DNA from 3 places in the Streptomyces lancefieldiae genome. Region 2 is predicted to be linked to each of the others. Evidence: riboswitches for the same ligand, from Rfam matches in the RefSeq annotation. Region 2 holds a riboswitch; each other region holds the start of a gene.
What was found. A riboswitch is a leader RNA that binds a small molecule or an ion and turns the genes downstream of it on or off. The one in region 2 is predicted to bind cyclic di-AMP.

Region 1: it holds a riboswitch for cyclic di-AMP, as region 2 does, so the genes downstream of both, RM812_RS01640 (M23 family metallopeptidase) here and RM812_RS06870 (transglycosylase family protein) in region 2, are expected to answer to the same signal.
Region 3: it holds a riboswitch for cyclic di-AMP, as region 2 does, so the genes downstream of both, RM812_RS33660 (M23 family metallopeptidase) here and RM812_RS06870 (transglycosylase family protein) in region 2, are expected to answer to the same signal.

The regions. Positions count from the first base shown of each region.
Region 1 is NZ_JAVRFH010000001.1:309,660-314,730, forward strand. Features, by position in the region: gene RM812_RS01630 (tyrosine-protein phosphatase) at 1-109, opposite strand, end outside; partial or broken gene RM812_RS42985 (hypothetical protein) at 428-607, shown strand; gene RM812_RS42990 (GH36 C-terminal domain-containing protein) at 682-993, shown strand; cyclic di-AMP (ydaO/yuaA leader) riboswitch at 1,322-1,479, shown strand; gene RM812_RS01640 (M23 family metallopeptidase) at 1,484-2,362, shown strand; gene RM812_RS01645 (SGNH/GDSL hydrolase family protein) at 2,603-3,388, shown strand; gene RM812_RS01650 (TetR/AcrR family transcriptional regulator) at 3,464-4,084, opposite strand; gene RM812_RS01655 (hypothetical protein) at 4,144-4,332, opposite strand; gene RM812_RS01660 (MBL fold metallo-hydrolase) at 4,500-5,071, shown strand, end outside.
Region 2 is NZ_JAVRFH010000005.1:95,766-100,836, forward strand. Features, by position in the region: gene RM812_RS06860 (FtsB family cell division protein) at 1-330, opposite strand, end outside; gene eno (phosphopyruvate hydratase) at 534-1,814, opposite strand; gene RM812_RS06870 (transglycosylase family protein) at 2,161-2,892, opposite strand; cyclic di-AMP (ydaO/yuaA leader) riboswitch at 2,897-3,063, opposite strand; gene RM812_RS06875 (transglycosylase family protein) at 3,246-4,343, opposite strand; gene RM812_RS06880 (cytochrome P450 family protein) at 4,490-5,071, opposite strand, start outside.
Region 3 is NZ_JAVRFH010000053.1:6,080-11,150, forward strand. Features, by position in the region: gene trmB (tRNA (guanosine(46)-N7)-methyltransferase TrmB) at 1-341, shown strand, start outside; gene RM812_RS33655 (PrsW family intramembrane metalloprotease) at 352-1,710, shown strand; gene RM812_RS33660 (M23 family metallopeptidase) at 1,806-2,834, opposite strand; cyclic di-AMP (ydaO/yuaA leader) riboswitch at 2,845-3,002, opposite strand; gene RM812_RS33665 (PP2C family protein-serine/threonine phosphatase) at 3,246-4,448, opposite strand; tRNA gene RM812_RS33670 (tRNA-Met) at 4,602-4,675, opposite strand; gene RM812_RS33675 (dihydrofolate reductase family protein) at 4,731-5,071, opposite strand, start outside.

The DNA of each region.
Region 1 (5,071 bases), on a different contig from region 2:
GCACCCCCTGCCGCACCCGCCGCCCGTCCACGGTGGGCAGTCCGCCCAGATCGCGGAAGTTGCGCACACCGGCCAGCTCGGGCTCGGTCGACGGGACCTGCTGCGTCACGGGGGCTCCTCCCACTCCGCCCCGCCGGCGCTGCTCGACGACGGGCGCCACTCGACGATACGGCATCTCTTGCCTGGGGCAATGAGTTGTCCACAGGGCATTGCGGGAGGACCGCACCAGTGGCAACGATGTTGGTATCTGAGCGAACCTGTTCGCATCCGTTTCTTCCTTGTGGGGGCCTGATGCCGGAGATCTCCGAAGACGGCCGCACCTGGCTCCGCACCGGACCGGGCAGCGCCTACGCCCTTCACCTCACCGGACGCGACGAGCTCGTGCATCTCCACTGGGGCCCGCGCATCGCGCTCCCGGCGCCTCGGGGTGCTCGCCCGCACGGACCAGGTGTGGACGTCTGACAACACCGACCCGCTCGACCGACTCGCCGTCCAGGAGGGCTCAGTCGGATCCACCCGGCGCGGGTCACGGCCGCCTGGGTCACCGACAGCCCCCAACGCCATGCGCAACGGCCGGGTCGGCTCCCTGCGCTTCCGGTTCGTCAGCGCGATGGCCGGGGTCGGCATCGGCGGCGACCTCACGAAGTGGACCGAGGCGGAGCCGGCCGAGGCCCGGGACCGGTGGCTCTCCACGAGGGGATCCGGCCCCTCGTGCGGCGCGGCGACCTCTACCGGCTGCGGCCTCCGCGGGGCGGGCTCAGTGCCGTGCAGTACGTGTTCGGCGACGGGACCGCCGTCCTCGCCCGGCTGCAGGCCCAGCACCACGGCGAGCCCGTACCCGCGCCGAGGTGGCGCGGGCTCGACCCGGAAGCACCGTACGCATGCCGTGAAACGGGTGAAGTGCATCGAGGGGCGGTCCCGCTGCACCACGGTGTGTGCCTCGCTCTGCGTGGGGACCTCGACGCCACGGTCATCCGGCTGCGCCGCATCTGAGCCTTCTGACTCTTTTGGCTCTTCTGTCCGAAATTGACGCCTTCCTTCCAACTCGCTCTGGAATAAAAGAGGCTGGGGCGGTCTCGGGTGAGCAGCGTCATATCCGTGACGGTGCGTTGTTCGTCATGCTCACGTAATTCTGGCGGTTTTCAAGGCCGTTTACGTGAAGGGCCGCATGTGAAATCGACGGAGTGTGACCGGCGATTCCCGCAATGGATCACATGAAAGTCCCGCCCCAGGAAAGTCACGCTTGTCCCTGGGAGTCCTGGTCCCTTACGTTCACCACCGATCCGGACGGACGCCTAATCCTGCCGCCGACCGGAGCCCCACTCATCCATCACCCGTACCCGGCAGGAGCGGGGGACCCACAGGTACCACTGCCTGTTCCGGTTCCCGGAACGGCTCGGGGTAAAGCCGCGCTTCGGCGCGGCCGGGCATCTCCAGCCCGCACCCGACAGCTCACCTCGCAGGCGCCGGAGAGGAATCCGCCATGCCCGCGAAGGGTAAGCACCGCCGTACCAGGGCCATGCGCCTCACCCGAACCCTCGCCGTCGCCGGAACCGGTGGCGCCGCGCTCGCCCTCCCGCTGATGGGTGCCGCCGGTGCCCAGGCCGCTCCCGCGCAGTCCGTCTCCGAGCAGGCCGCGCAGTCCCTCCCGACGACGGCCGAGCAGGCCGCCGGGAACAGCGCCGGGAAGAACTCGGGCGCGACGACGTACACCGTGCGGAGCGGTGACTACCTGTCGAAGATCGCTGACGAGCAGCACGTCGACGGCGGCTGGAAGAAGCTCTACTCGGACAACCGCCAGGTCATCGGCTCCGACCCGGCGTTGATCCACCCGGGCCTCGAGCTGTCGATCGGCCAGAAGGCCGCGGACGAGTCCGCCGAGAAGCCCGCGGCGCCGAAGAGCACCGCGCCGAAGAGCGCCGCGTCGGACAGCACCGAGCCGGAGAAGTCGTCGAACGGTTACACCTCCCCCGTCGCCGGCGGCAGCGTCGGTACGCCGTACCACCAGTCGGGCAGCATGTGGTCCAGCGGCTACCACACCGGCACGGACTTCGTCGTCCCGACCGGCACCTCGCTCAAGGCCGTCGGCGCGGGCACGGTCGTCTCCGCCGGCTGGGGCGGCGCGTACGGCAACCAGGTCGTCATCAAGCTCGCCGACGGCCACTACGCCCAGTACGCCCACCTGTCCTCGCTCTCCGTCTCCGCCGGCCAGTCGGTGACGGCGGGCCAGCAGGTCGGCCTCTCGGGCGCCACCGGCAACGTGACCGGCCCGCACCTGCACTTCGAGATCCGCACCACGCCGGACTACGGCTCGGACGTGGACCCGCTGTCCTACTTGCGCTCGCACGGCGTCTCGGTCTGACGCCGGTTTCGGCGCGGCCTCCGCGCCACCGAAGGCCGGACCCCGATCCCCGGGTCCGGCCTTCGGCCTACGGTCCGTCTTCGGCCTGTCGTCGGTCTTCCGCGTATTCCGGAATTGACGAACACTTTAGGCGTGGTTTTTCTCACCGCCCGTCAACCCCTTCCTACGGTCGCGTAGGTCACATTCCACGGTGAATCATGGGCCGATGTGGCAGACGATTCGAAGAGTGACAGCAGAGCAGTGATCGGGTCGTACGTGGCGGTGGGGGACAGCTTCACCGAGGGCGTCGGCGACCCCGGCCCCGACGGGGCGTTCGTCGGCTGGGCCGACCGGTTCGCCGTCCTGCTCGCGGACCGGCGCCCCGAGGGCGACTTCACGTACACGAACCTCGCCGTGCGCGGCAGGCTGCTCGACCAGATCGTGGCGGAGCAGGTCCCGCGGGCCGTCGAACTCGCACCGGACCTGGTCTCGTTCTGTGCGGGCGGCAACGACATCATCCGGCCCGGCACCGACCCCGACGAGGTGGCCGAGCGGTTCGAACGGGCGGTGTCCGCGCTGACCGCCGCGGCCGGCACCGTCCTGGTGACGACCGGGTTCGACACCCGCAAGGTGCCCGTCCTCAAGCATCTGCGCGGCAAGATCGCCACGTACAACGGACACGTGCGCGCCGTCGCCGACCGCTACGGCTGCCCGGTGCTCGACCTCTGGTCGCTCCGGAGCGTCCAGGACCGCAGGGCGTGGGACGCGGACCGGCTGCACCTCTCGGCGGAGGGCCACACACGTGTGGCGCTGCGCGCGGGCCAGGTCCTCGGCCTCAGCATCCCGGCCGACCCGGACCAGCCCTGGCCGCCGCTGCCGCCCCGCGGCACCCTCGACGTCCGGCGGGACGACGTGCACTGGGCACGCGAGTACCTGGTGCCGTGGATCGGACGCCGGCTGCGCGGAGAGTCCTCGGGAGACCACGTGACCGCCAAGGGGACGCTGTCGCCGGACGACATCAAGTCGCGCATCGACGCGGTGGCCTGAAGGCGGGACGGGGACGGGGGACAGGGAGGCAGACGGGGACGGGGCGCAGCAGCGGAGATCCCGGGGCCGGGCGGCTCATCGCGGCGATGCCGTCAACGCCTCCCGTGCCAGGCCCAGTTCCCGGGCGAGCGCCTCGTCCGTCCACTCCTGTGCCTGGGCCCGTGTCACCGCGCCCGCGTACGACGTCAGCTGCACGGCCAACCCGTCGAGCAGGGCCGTCAGTCGCAGGGCGGCGCCGTCGGGGTCCGGGCACGGGAACTCCCCGGCGGCCACGCCCTCCGCGATGACCTCGGCGATCGCCGCCTTCCACTGCCGGTCGAGCTCCCGCGCGACCTCACGCAGGTCGGGCTCGCGCAGGGCCACGGCCCAGCTCTCGATCCACAGCCGCCAGCCCTTGGCCTGCCCGGTGGGGGCGTACCACCGCACGGCCGTCCGCAGGCGGCGCAGCGCCGACGTACGGCGGCCCAGCAGCTTGCGCAGATGGGCGAGATCGTCCTCGGCGGCGTGCGCGAAGGCGGCGGCGACCAGCTTCTCCTTCGTCGAGAAGTGATAGAGCACCAGTGCGTTGCTGACACCGAGCGCGGCGGCCACGTCGGCGATCCGCAACGCCGCCACGCCCCGCGCCGATATCTGCTCGATGGCCGCGCACAGCAGCTCCTCGCGCCGCTCCGTCACACTCAACCGGACTCTCGCCACGCCCGTCAGCCTATACAGGCGCCCGGACGTGCGGCGACGCCCGCCTCCGGCCCCTGGATTCAGTCCGTCGCGGCGGCGGCACCGGCCCCGCGGCCCGTGTCGGACAGGTCGCAGGAGTCCTTGAAGCCCTGGCTGGTGAGGTCGGGCGCCTTGCCGGGGTCGAGGACCTTGCCGTAGGTGCGCCTGGAGTACCACTCCATGACGCGGAGGAGGAGCGTCCGGGGCGGGGTGAGGGATACGCGGGCCATGGGGGCCACCCTCCTGTCCGTCGGTCGTGCCGTGCCGTTCCGGGCGCTTTGGCGGGGCGCCCTCACCGGTACGACGGGTGGAGGGAACCCGAATGTGACACCGGTCGTTCGAGGTGACGTCGGACAGGACGACAATGAGATCCTGACCCACTCCACCAGGAGGTACCGTGGCCGCCCCCCGTTCCCCTCACACCGGGCTCCGCGTGCCGCGGCCCGCGGCCTTCGGCGCCGACCCGGGCGGTGAGCGCATGGCGCGTATCCGCCGTTCGCCGCACTTCCGCGACGGGGTGTTCCAGAACCCCGGAGGCACCGCCCGCACCCGGCCCTCCGGATCGGCCCGCGAGTTCGCCAAGATCTATTTCGACCGGGAGTCGCGGCTGCGCCGTTCCCCGGGGGGACCGGTCCCGGTACACGCCACCACGCTCGCCGACATGGCCCGGCCGCCTGCCACCGGACTGCGGCTGACCTGGATGGGGCACTCCAGCGTGCTCGCCGAGATAGACGGGCAGCGGGTGCTCTTCGACCCGGTGTGGGGCGAGCGCTGCTCCCCGTTCCCGTTCGCCGGGCCCAAGCGGCTGCACCCGGTCCCGGTGCCGCTCGCCGCCCTGGGCGAGGTGGACGTGGTCGTCATCTCCCACGACCACTACGACCACCTGGACATGCCCACGATCAAGGCGCTGGCCGGCACGGACACCCTGTTCGCGGTGCCGCTCGGTGTCGGCGCCCACCTCGAACACTG
Region 2 (5,071 bases):
ATAGTGCAGCCGCAGCCGGATCTGCTGCTCGGCGAAGGCGTCGTCCTGCCAGCGCGCCTTGAGGCCGCGCAGGTCCTCGACCCGCTGCCGGGTCTCCTCCTGCTCCTGCCGGAGGTCGGCGATCTCGGCGCGCTGGGCCACGTACTGCCGTATCGGGTAGGCGAGCGCCACGACGAGCGAGCAGAGCACCATCGCCAGCAGCGCGGCCCGGCCGGTCAGCCGGGAGCGGCGGGCCTGGCGCTTGGTCTGCGAGCGGTAGACCCGGGCCGCGGTCTGCTCCCCGATGATCCGGATCCTGGTCGCGGTGGAGAAACGGTCCCGGCCGGTCACGGAGTCCCACCTCGCATGCCCACGCCGACCGCCCCACCGTCCGGCCGGGGGTCCAGGGGGTGTCCCCCGGGACAGCACAGCACCGCCATGTCCCCGCCTCCCGTTCGCCCTCATGCCTCGTCACGGCCGTCCTACACGCGTACGTCCCCGCACACGGTACGGGACCGAGTACGGGGACGTACGGACGACGCTGCCTACCGGCGTCAGCCCTTGAAGCGAGGGAACGCGCTGCGGCCGGCGTACACCGCCGCGTCGTCGAGGATCTCCTCGATGCGCAGCAGCTGGTTGTACTTGGCGACGCGCTCGGAGCGGGCCGGGGCACCGGTCTTGATCTGGCCGCAGTTGGTGGCGACGGCCAGGTCGGCGATGGTGACGTCCTCGGTCTCGCCGGAGCGGTGGGACATCATGCACTTGAAGCCGTTGCGCTGGGCCAGCTCGACGGCGTCCAGGGTCTCGGTCAGGGAACCGATCTGGTTGACCTTGACCAGCAGGGCGTTGGCGGCGCCCTCCTCGATGCCGCGGGCCAGGCGCTCCGGGTTGGTGACGAACAGGTCGTCGCCGACGAGCTGGACCTTGTCACCGAGCTTGTCGGTGATGGTCTTCCAGCCCTCCCAGTCGTCCTCGAACAGCGGGTCCTCGATGGAGACCAGCGGGTACGCGTCGACGAGCTCCGCGTAGTACTCGGTCATCTCGGCGGCCGAGCGCTCCTTGCCCTCGAAGGTGTAGGAGCCGTCCTTGTAGAACTCGGAGGCGGCGACGTCGAGCGCGAGGGCGATCTGCTCGCCGGGGGTGTAGCCGGCCTCCTTGATCGCCTCGAGGATCAGGTCGAGGGCCTCGCGGTTGGAGCCGAGGTTCGGGGCGAAGCCGCCCTCGTCACCGAGGCCGGTGGCCAGGCCCTTGCTCTTCAGGACCTTCTTCAGGGTGTGGTAGATCTCGGCGCCCCAGCGCAGGGCCTCGGAGAAGGACTCCGCGCCGATCGGGGCGATCATGAACTCCTGGATGTCCACGTTGGAGTCGGCGTGCGAGCCGCCGTTCAGGATGTTCATCATCGGCACCGGCAGCAGGTGCGCGTTCGGGCCGCCCAGGTAGCGGAAGAGCGGCAGGTCGCTGGCCTCGGAGGCGGCGTGGGCGACGGCGAGCGAGACGCCCAGGATGGCGTTGGCGCCCAGCGAGCCCTTGTTGTCGGTGGCGTCGAGGTCGAACATCGCCTGGTCGATCAGGCGCTGCTCGGTGGCGTCGTAGCCGACGAGCTCCGGGCCGATCTGCTCGATGACGGCCAGGACGGCCTTCTCGACACCCTTGCCCAGGTAACGGTTGGCATCGCCGTCACGGAGTTCGATGGCCTCGAAGGCGCCGGTGGAGGCACCGGACGGAACGGCGGCACGACCCGTGCTGCCGTCGTCGAGGCCGACCTCGACCTCGACCGTGGGGTTGCCTCGGGAGTCCAGGATTTCCCGGGCTACGACGACGTCGATGGACGGCACGAGCATCTCCTTCTTCAATGTGACGCTTCGGTGTGACGCGGGTCCGCCGAACCGCAACCGGTCCGCAGGACCGCAGCGGCTCTGCGGGACGAGCCTAACCGGCTCCGGGCGATCGGCCAGCCGGTCGCCCACCCGGTGGACAGAACCGAGAGTAAATTGTTTCCGAACGGAACAAAGACGTTCGCGTAAACAGGGGCGGAAACCGGGGACGGGTTCGGGGACGGAACAGCGGACGGAACCAGGAACGGAGCCCGGAACGGAACCGGGAACGGAATCGGGGCGTGAAAAACCCGTCCCGGTGCGTACGGGGGAACACGCACCGGGACGGGAGCAAGGGGGCCGCTGCCTACTTCAGGTGCAGCTGCTGGCCCGGGTAGATCAGGTCGGCGTCGTCGACGATGTCGTCGTTCAGCTTGAACAGCTTCGCCCAGCCGCCCTCGACGTCGTGCGCCTCGGCGATCGAGCTGAGGGTGTCGCCCTTGACGACCTTGTACTCGCCGTCGCCCTTCTCGACCTTCTTGCCGGTCGGGGTGGTGACGGTCTCCTTCTTGGCCGCCGGGCGTTCGGCGGAGCGGGAGGCCTTCTGCTCGGTGGAGCGGTCGGCGGTGGAGCCGCTGCTCTGGCTCTGCGTGCTCCCGGAGCTGCCGGAGCCCTGCGAGGAACCACTGTCCTGGCCCCCGCCGGAGGATCCGCCACCGGTGTACGCGGCGCCCGACAGGCCGGTGCCGCAGGACGGCCAGGCACCCTTGCCCTGGCCCGCGAGCACCTTCTCGCCGATCTCGATCTGCTGCGCCTTGGTCGCCTGGTCGGCGGTGGCGGCGTACTGCGTACCGCCGTAGGCGGCCCAGGTGGAGGCGGAGAACTGCAGACCGCCGTAGTAACCGTTGCCGGTGTTGATGGACCAGTTGCCGCCGGCCTCGCACTGGGCGACGGCGTCCCACTCGGACTCGGTGGCGGCGGAGGCGTTGCCGGCCGCCATCAGCGGGGCGGCGACGGCCGCGCCGGTGACACCGGCGACGGCGATGACACGGGTGGCCTTGGACGGACGACGGTGCTTGCCCTTGCCGGAAAACAGCATGGATCGATCCCCTCACCGACGCCTGCGAGGTGAGCTGTCGGGTTCGGGCCGGTTGAGTTGCCCGGCCGGGTTCCTCGCGGAACTCGGCTCCACCCCTAGCCGCTCCGGCTCAACTGCCCGGTACGGCACTTACCTTGGTTCCCCCGCTCCTGCCTGCGGCGCTTGACGCGACGACTGTTCCCGGACGGCCGCTGGCAGGATTCGGCGTTGCGGCAGCCGGGGCCCGCGGAGGCGAGCGGTCACGACCGTAGCCACGCGCTCCGCGGATTTTCAAAGACGATCACGGCTTCTGAGACCTATCTCTCACGAGATCCAAAACGGATATATGCCTCGAACCGTGACGCGAACTCCCCCTACTTTTCACCCGGTTCGCCCATGACCGTGAGCGTCTGACCGGGGAGGATGTGGTCCGGGTCGGCGCCGACGACCGTCTTGTTGACGGTGTAGAGCGAGTGCCACCCGCCGTCGAGGTCGAGGGAGTCGGCGATACCCCAAAGACTGTCGCCGGAACGGACGGTGTAGGAGCCGTCCACGACCTCTCGCGCGTCACCCTCGCCACCCTCGCCACCCTCGCCACGCGAGGCGTGCCGGCCCGAGGACTCGGCCGAACGGCCGTCCGCCGCGCCCTCGTCGGCGCTGCCGCCACGATGCCGGCCCGAACCGGAATCCTCGGTGTCGGTGAGAGCCGAAGAGCCGTCGCTCTGCCCCGCCTTGTCCGTTTCATCAGTCTTGGGCGTACCCCTGTGCGAGCCGCCGGGCTCCTGCGGGTCGGCGCTCGCCGTGGAGCCGGATTCAGTGGACGTGTCGGACTTGTTCGATTCGTCCCCTGTGGTCGACGGGGAGTCAGGAGCGGTCGAGGCGGAGGACGAAGGTGACGTGCCGGGAGTCGGCTCCGAGGCGTCGGTCGAACGGGAGGCCCCGGACGGACCGGAGGAACCGGACGAGCCGGAGGAACCAGAGGAACCAGAGGAACCGGAGGAGTCGGACGTGTCGGTCGGCTCAGGGGCGGTCGACGTCCCCGACCCCTGCGACGAGCCGTCACCCGTCGCGCCCGGACCGCTGCCCGCGGACGCCGAGTCGTTGCCCAGTCCCGCGAGCAGACCACAGGTCGGCCAGGCCGCGATGCCCTGGTCCGCGTGCAGCTTCTCGGCGATTCTTATCTGCTGGGCGCGACTGGCCTCGTCGGCACTCGGCGCGTACTTCAGGCCGCCGTACCGCTCCCACACCTCCTGGGAGAGCTGCAGGCCGCCGTAGTACCCGTTGCCGCTGTTCTGGCTCCAGGCGCCGCCGGTCTCGCACTCGGCGACCCGGTCCCAGTTGACCCCGTCGGCCGCGTGGGCGCCGGTGGCGCCGAGGAGGGGGATCGCGATGGCGGAGCCGGTCACTCCGGCGGCGACGACCAGGGCGGGGGCCTGGCGGGGGCGGCGGTGACGACCGTTCCCGGAGAGCATGCGACGACCTTTCACGAGACGACGGGGGCCCGCGCGGTGAACGATGCTCCACACACCACGCTGATCCGTGAACGTATAGGCAGATGATCGCTTGTCACAAGTTCATGCCGCACAGATCACGTGAAGATCACAGAGTTGAGCGCGTGTCACTTTTGCGTCGGCGGCGTGACGTTGTCGGCCGGTGACGTGACCGGTGTGAAGGAAACGGGCAAGGTGCGCAGTCCGCGCATGATGAGCCCGCCGCGCCAACGCAGCTCGGCCGGGTCCGCGGCGAGGCGCAGATCCGGGAGGCGGGTCAGGAGCGTGGCGAGCGCCGTCTGTCCCTCCAGCCGGGCGAGCGGGGCGCCGAGGCAGTAGTGGATGCCGTGGCCGTATCCGAGGTGCTGGCTGTCCCGGCGGGCGAGGTCCAGGGTGTCCGGGTCCGTGAACCGCTCCGGGTCCCGGTCGGCGGCGGCCAGGACGACGAGGACGGGGTCACCGGCCGCGATGTCCTGCCCGCCGATGGCGAGCGGCCGGGTGGCGAAGCGCCAGGTGGCCAGTTCCACCGGTCCGTCGTAACGCAGGAGTTCCTCGACCCCGGTCTCCAGCAGGTCGCGCTCGCCGGCGGCGAGGGACTCCTGCAGGCGGGTCCGCTGCTCGGGGTGGGTGAGCAGGGCGTACGTGCCGTTGCCCACCAGGTTGACCGTGGTCTCGAACCCTGCGAACAGCAGGATGAAGGCCATGGCCGC
Region 3 (5,071 bases), on a different contig from region 2:
GTCTGATCCAGCCGGAGTTCCTGACCCTGGCCGCGACCCGGCTGGCGCCGGGCGCCGTCGTGCACTGCGCCACCGACTGGGAGCCGTACGCGGAACAGATGCTCGAGGTCCTCACCGCGCACCCCGACTTCGAGAACACCGTGCCCGACGGCGGTTACGCGCCGCGCCCCGCCCACCGGCCGCTGACCCGTTTCGAGGGCCAGGGCCTGGACAAGGGACATGTGGTGAACGACTTGCTCTTCCGCCGCGTACGGCACCCCGTACCGCACCGCGACGAGCACCCCGCACCGCACCGCGAACAGCACCGCGATCAGTACAAGGAGCAGCCCCCCACCGGTTAGGGTCCATGCCGTGGCCACCTGTCCCCCGTATCCGACGTATCCGCCGCGTCCGCACTGGTGGCAGCGCACCTGGGTGCGTTACGGCGCGCTGATCACCCTGCTGGCGCTCTCCGGCCTGGTGATCCTGGCCCTGGTGCGTGAACAGACCGGGACGCAGGGGTTCCTGGTGGGGCTGGGGCTGGCGGTACTGCCCGTGCCACTGCTCATCGCCGCGTTCCGCTGGCTGGACCGGGTCGACCCCGGGCCCTGGCGGAACCTGCTGTTCTGCTTCGCCTGGGGCGCCTGCGCGGCGGCGTTGATAGCGATCATCGCGAACAGCTTCGCCACGAGGTGGATAGCGACGGCCACCGCCGACCCGGCCGGTGCGGACACCCTCGGCGCCACGGTCATAGCCCCGGTCGTCGAGGAGTCCGCCAAGGCCGCCGCCGTCCTGCTGGTCTTCCTCTTCCGCAGGCGGGACTTCACCGGCATCGTCGACGGCGTGGTCGTCGCCGGTGTCACCGCCACCGGCTTCGCCTTCACCGAGAACATCCTCTACCTGGGCACCGCCTTCGGTACCGACCAGCTCACCGGCGACAGCGGCATCGCCTCCGTCACCGCCGCGACCTTCTTCGTCCGCATCGTGATGTCGCCGTTCGCCCACCCGCTGTTCACCGTGCTCACCGGCATCGGCTTCGGCATCACCGCGCTCCTGGCCGACCGCCACCGCCTGCGCCGCGCCCTGCTCCCGCTGTCCGGCCTGCTGCTCGCGATGGGCATGCACGCGCTGTGGAACGGCTCGGCCTCGTTCGGCCAGTACGGCTTCTTCGCGGTGTACGCGGCCTTCATGCTCCCCGCGTTCGGCCTGCTGACCTGGCTGGTGATCTGGACCCGGCAGCGCGAACTGGTCACCGTGCGGGCCGAACTGCCCGCGTACGTCGCGGCCGGGTGGCTGGCGCCGACGGAACCGTTCGCCCTCGGCTCGATGCGCGCCCGTCGCATCGCCCGGCAGCACGCCCGCCGGTACGCGGGGAAACCGGCGGCGCGGGCGGTGGCGCAGTACGAGGCGTACGCGACCTCACTGGCCTTCCTGCGGCACCGGGGGCGCCGGGGCGGGGCGGGCGCCGACTACGTCGTACGGGAGCGGGAACTGCTGGACGCCCTGTGGCACCGACGGAACGTGGCACGCCCGGCCCTGGAGCACGCGGCCCGCGTCACGGCACCTCCGCCTCCCGTCCTGCCGTGGCCATGGCCGGGACACGGGGGACACGGCTCGTACGGCCCCTACGGTCACGCCCCTACCGTGCCGACATCAGTACCGGTACCGACGCAGTACCCCGCACCCCACCCGTACCTGCCGTACTCCCCGCCCCACCCCGACCAGCGATAGCCGCCCGGACGCACGGACCGGCAGCCCTGACGTCGAGGGGGTCTCCGTCAGGACCGCCGGGGTTCAGCGGCGGCGAGGGCCGGGGAGAGTGCGGCTCAGGGAGTGAGGCCCTTGCTCTGCAGCCACGCCATGGGGTCGATGCCGGCGCCCGAGCTCGTGTGGACCTCCATGTGGAGGTGGGCGCCCGTGACGTTGCCGGTGGCGCCGACGCGGCCGATGACGTCACCGGTGCTGACCTTCTGGCCGACGCTGACGCCGATGGAGGACTGGTGGGCGTACCAGATCTCGGTGCCGTCGTCGAGGGTGAGCACCGTCTTGTAGCCGTACGACCCTTCGTAGCCGGCCGATGTGATCGTGCCGCTGTGGACCGCCTTGAGCAGTGTGCCCGTGGGTGCCGCGAAGTCGAGGCCGGTGTGGTGGCCGGAGGACCAGTAGGCGCCGGCCTGACCGTAGGTGGAGGAGATCGTGTACGAGGAGGTCGGCAGCGTGTACTGCTTGGCCAGCTGCGCGAGCCGCTCGGCCTCGGCCTTCTTCTCGGCCTCCTCCTCCGCCTTCTTCTTGGCGGCGGCGGCCTTGGCCTTGGCTTCCTCCTCCGCCTTGGCGGCGGCTTCCGCGGCCTGCTTCTCGGCGGCGGCCGCAGCCTCGGCGGCGGCCCTGCTCTCGGCCTGGGCCTGCTGCTGCTCGGCCTGCGCCATGATCCGGGTCCGCAGGGTCTCACCGGCGTCGGTGGTGCCCTCCGCGGTGTCGGTGGAGGCCGTGCCGATGCCGCTGAGCGGGGTGGCGGTGCCCTCCGGCTCCGGCTCCTCGTCGGAGATGAGCGAGCCGACGTTCGGCAGGTCCGGCATGGAGATCGGCACCGGCGGCTTGCCGGCCTGCGCGCTGGCCATGCCGCCCGCTCCGACGGCCGCTATGACACCGACGCCGAGGACGGTGGAACTGCGGGCGAGTCCGCCGCGCTGCTTGGCGACGCGGTGCCGGCCGCGTACGGGGCGGATGGACTCCTCGGTGGGATTCCACTCCTCCCAGGGGCCCTCTTCGGCACGGTGGCCTTCGTGGCCGAAGGTTTCGGTGTCGTGCCGGCTCGGCACGAACGGGGCCTCGGGGGCAGGCCGGTTGGACGCCACGTGGGCGTACTCCTTTCCTTCCTTCCGCCTACCGGGTTAGCTGACGGGTTCGGAGCAGGAAGGTCTCCTACGCGCGTATATCGGCCGTGTCTCCACGGCGTCATACGCCCGATTCACCCCAAGGTGGTGGTTCCCCGGTTCCCTCACGGGATTCGGCGCGTGCGCACGGAGCCGCCTTCTGTGACGGCTGGGACGACCGCGCTGCGTTATCGAACGTTAATAGACGGGGGGCTCGGATTCCAAGCTGTTCCACTTGATCATTAACGGATTCCGCGGGGACGTAAGCCTCACCATCGGCTAAAACGGGGCGACTTGACCGCCCCTCAGTGGCACCTCCCGCCCCAGCACTTTCTGACGGTGTGTCAGTTGTTATGCGCAGGGCGCTCGATCCGTCACCAACCGTGATGGCGGTCAGGGCCGTCGTACGGCGAGCAGGGCCATGTCGTCCGCCATGCCGCCCCCGGAGTGGCGGCGCACGTCCTCGGCCAGGGTGTCGAGCAGCTCGGCCGGATGCCGGAAGACGCGACCGGCCAGCCGCTGGTGCGGCTCGTAGAACTCGCCCCGGTCGTCGCGGGCTTCCGACAGACCGTCGGTGTACAGCAGCAGTGTGGCCCCACCGGGGAAGTCGACCTCGTCCGCGCGGTCGGGCCACACACCGAGCTCGCCCATGCCGAGCGGCAGCGCGGACTCCCGGGCGGGCAGCGGGAGCAGGGTGCCGTCGGCGTACAGCAGCAGGGGCGGAGGATGGCCTCGGTTGACGATGCGGACCACGCCGTCGCCGTGCGGGAGTTCGGCGAGGACGGCGGTGGTGAACCCCTCGAAGGCGTCCAGTCCTTCCCGCCGGGTGCCCTCGCGCGCCAGGGCCCGCTCCAGCCGCTGCGCCACCGCCTCCAGCGTCGTCTCCTGCTCGGCGGCCTCCCGGAAGGCGCCGATCACGACGGCGACGGCGGCCACCGCCCCCATGCCCTTGCCGCGTACGTCCCCGACGATGAGCCGGACGCCGCGCGCGCTGTCCTGCACCGCGTACAGGTCCCCGCCGATGAAGGCGTCGGCCTGCGCGGCCTCGTAGCGGGCGGCGATCTCGAAGCCGCCGATCCGCTCGGTGGGCTCGGGCAGCACGGCGCGCTGGGCGGCCTCGGCGATCTCGCGGACGGAGACGAGGCGCTCGTCGGTGCGGCGCACGAAGGCGTTGACGAGGACGGCGAGTGCCGCGACCGTCGCGATGGTGATCAGCTCCGTGAGGGAGTCGACGTAGTGGATGACGCCCTTGCTGAGCTGGAGCCCGATCACGGCGGCGACCACGGCGACACCGGTGAGCGCCGTGCCGCGCCGTGAGTAGACCGGGGCGGCGACCAGGGGCGCGGCCGTGTAGAGGGGCCCGGCGGTGAAGTACCTCGGGGTCAGGATGTCGTACAGGACGGCGATGACGATCAGCAGTACGGGCAGCAGGCGTACGAGGGTCCGCCCGTACGCGGTCCGCCGCCGCCGCTCGGGCCCGGCGGACGGCGGGAGCACCATGTTGTCGCCGAGCCCCGGGTCGGGCACGGGATCGCCGGGAAGCCGGCCGCCGGCCCGGGCGTACGGTCCCTCGTCTGCCACGTCACCTGGCCGCACCACTCGTCTCCCGCCGCCCCGCACGTCGACGCCGCCTGCCGTCCCGTTCTCCAGGTTTCCCGGAGCGGGGGCGGGGGGCGAGCCTTCGGGGGCCGACCGGGTGAACGCACCGAAGGCCGGAATCCTCAATGGATTCCGGCCTTCGGTCTTGAGTAGCGGGGACAGGATTTGAACCTGCGACCTCTGGGTTATGAGCCCAGCGAGCTACCGAGCTGCTCCACCCCGCGTCGTTGTGTCTCCACTGTACGCCATCTCGGGGGCAGAATGCACATCCGTATCTCCCTACCCCTCCAGGTGACGGTTGGGCGCCTTCGCCCGCTCCTCGTACTCCGGCAGTACGACGACGGCGGCGCCCCCCGCGGCGAGCACCCCGCTGCCGTCGGCCCCCGGCACGAAGGTGTCCGGCTCCCGCCAGGCCGTGACCACCCGGCGCACCCCGGCGTCGAGGATCAGCCGGGCGCAGGGCGCGGGCCGGGAGGCACGGCGGGCGCACGGCTCCAGGCTGCTGTACACGGTGGCGGTCGCGAGCCGCGGGTCGGCCGGGTCGGCCTTGGCGAGCGCGGCCTCCTCGGCGTGCACGACGGGGTCGCCCCCCTCCCGTGAGTGTCCGCGCGCCAGCTCCG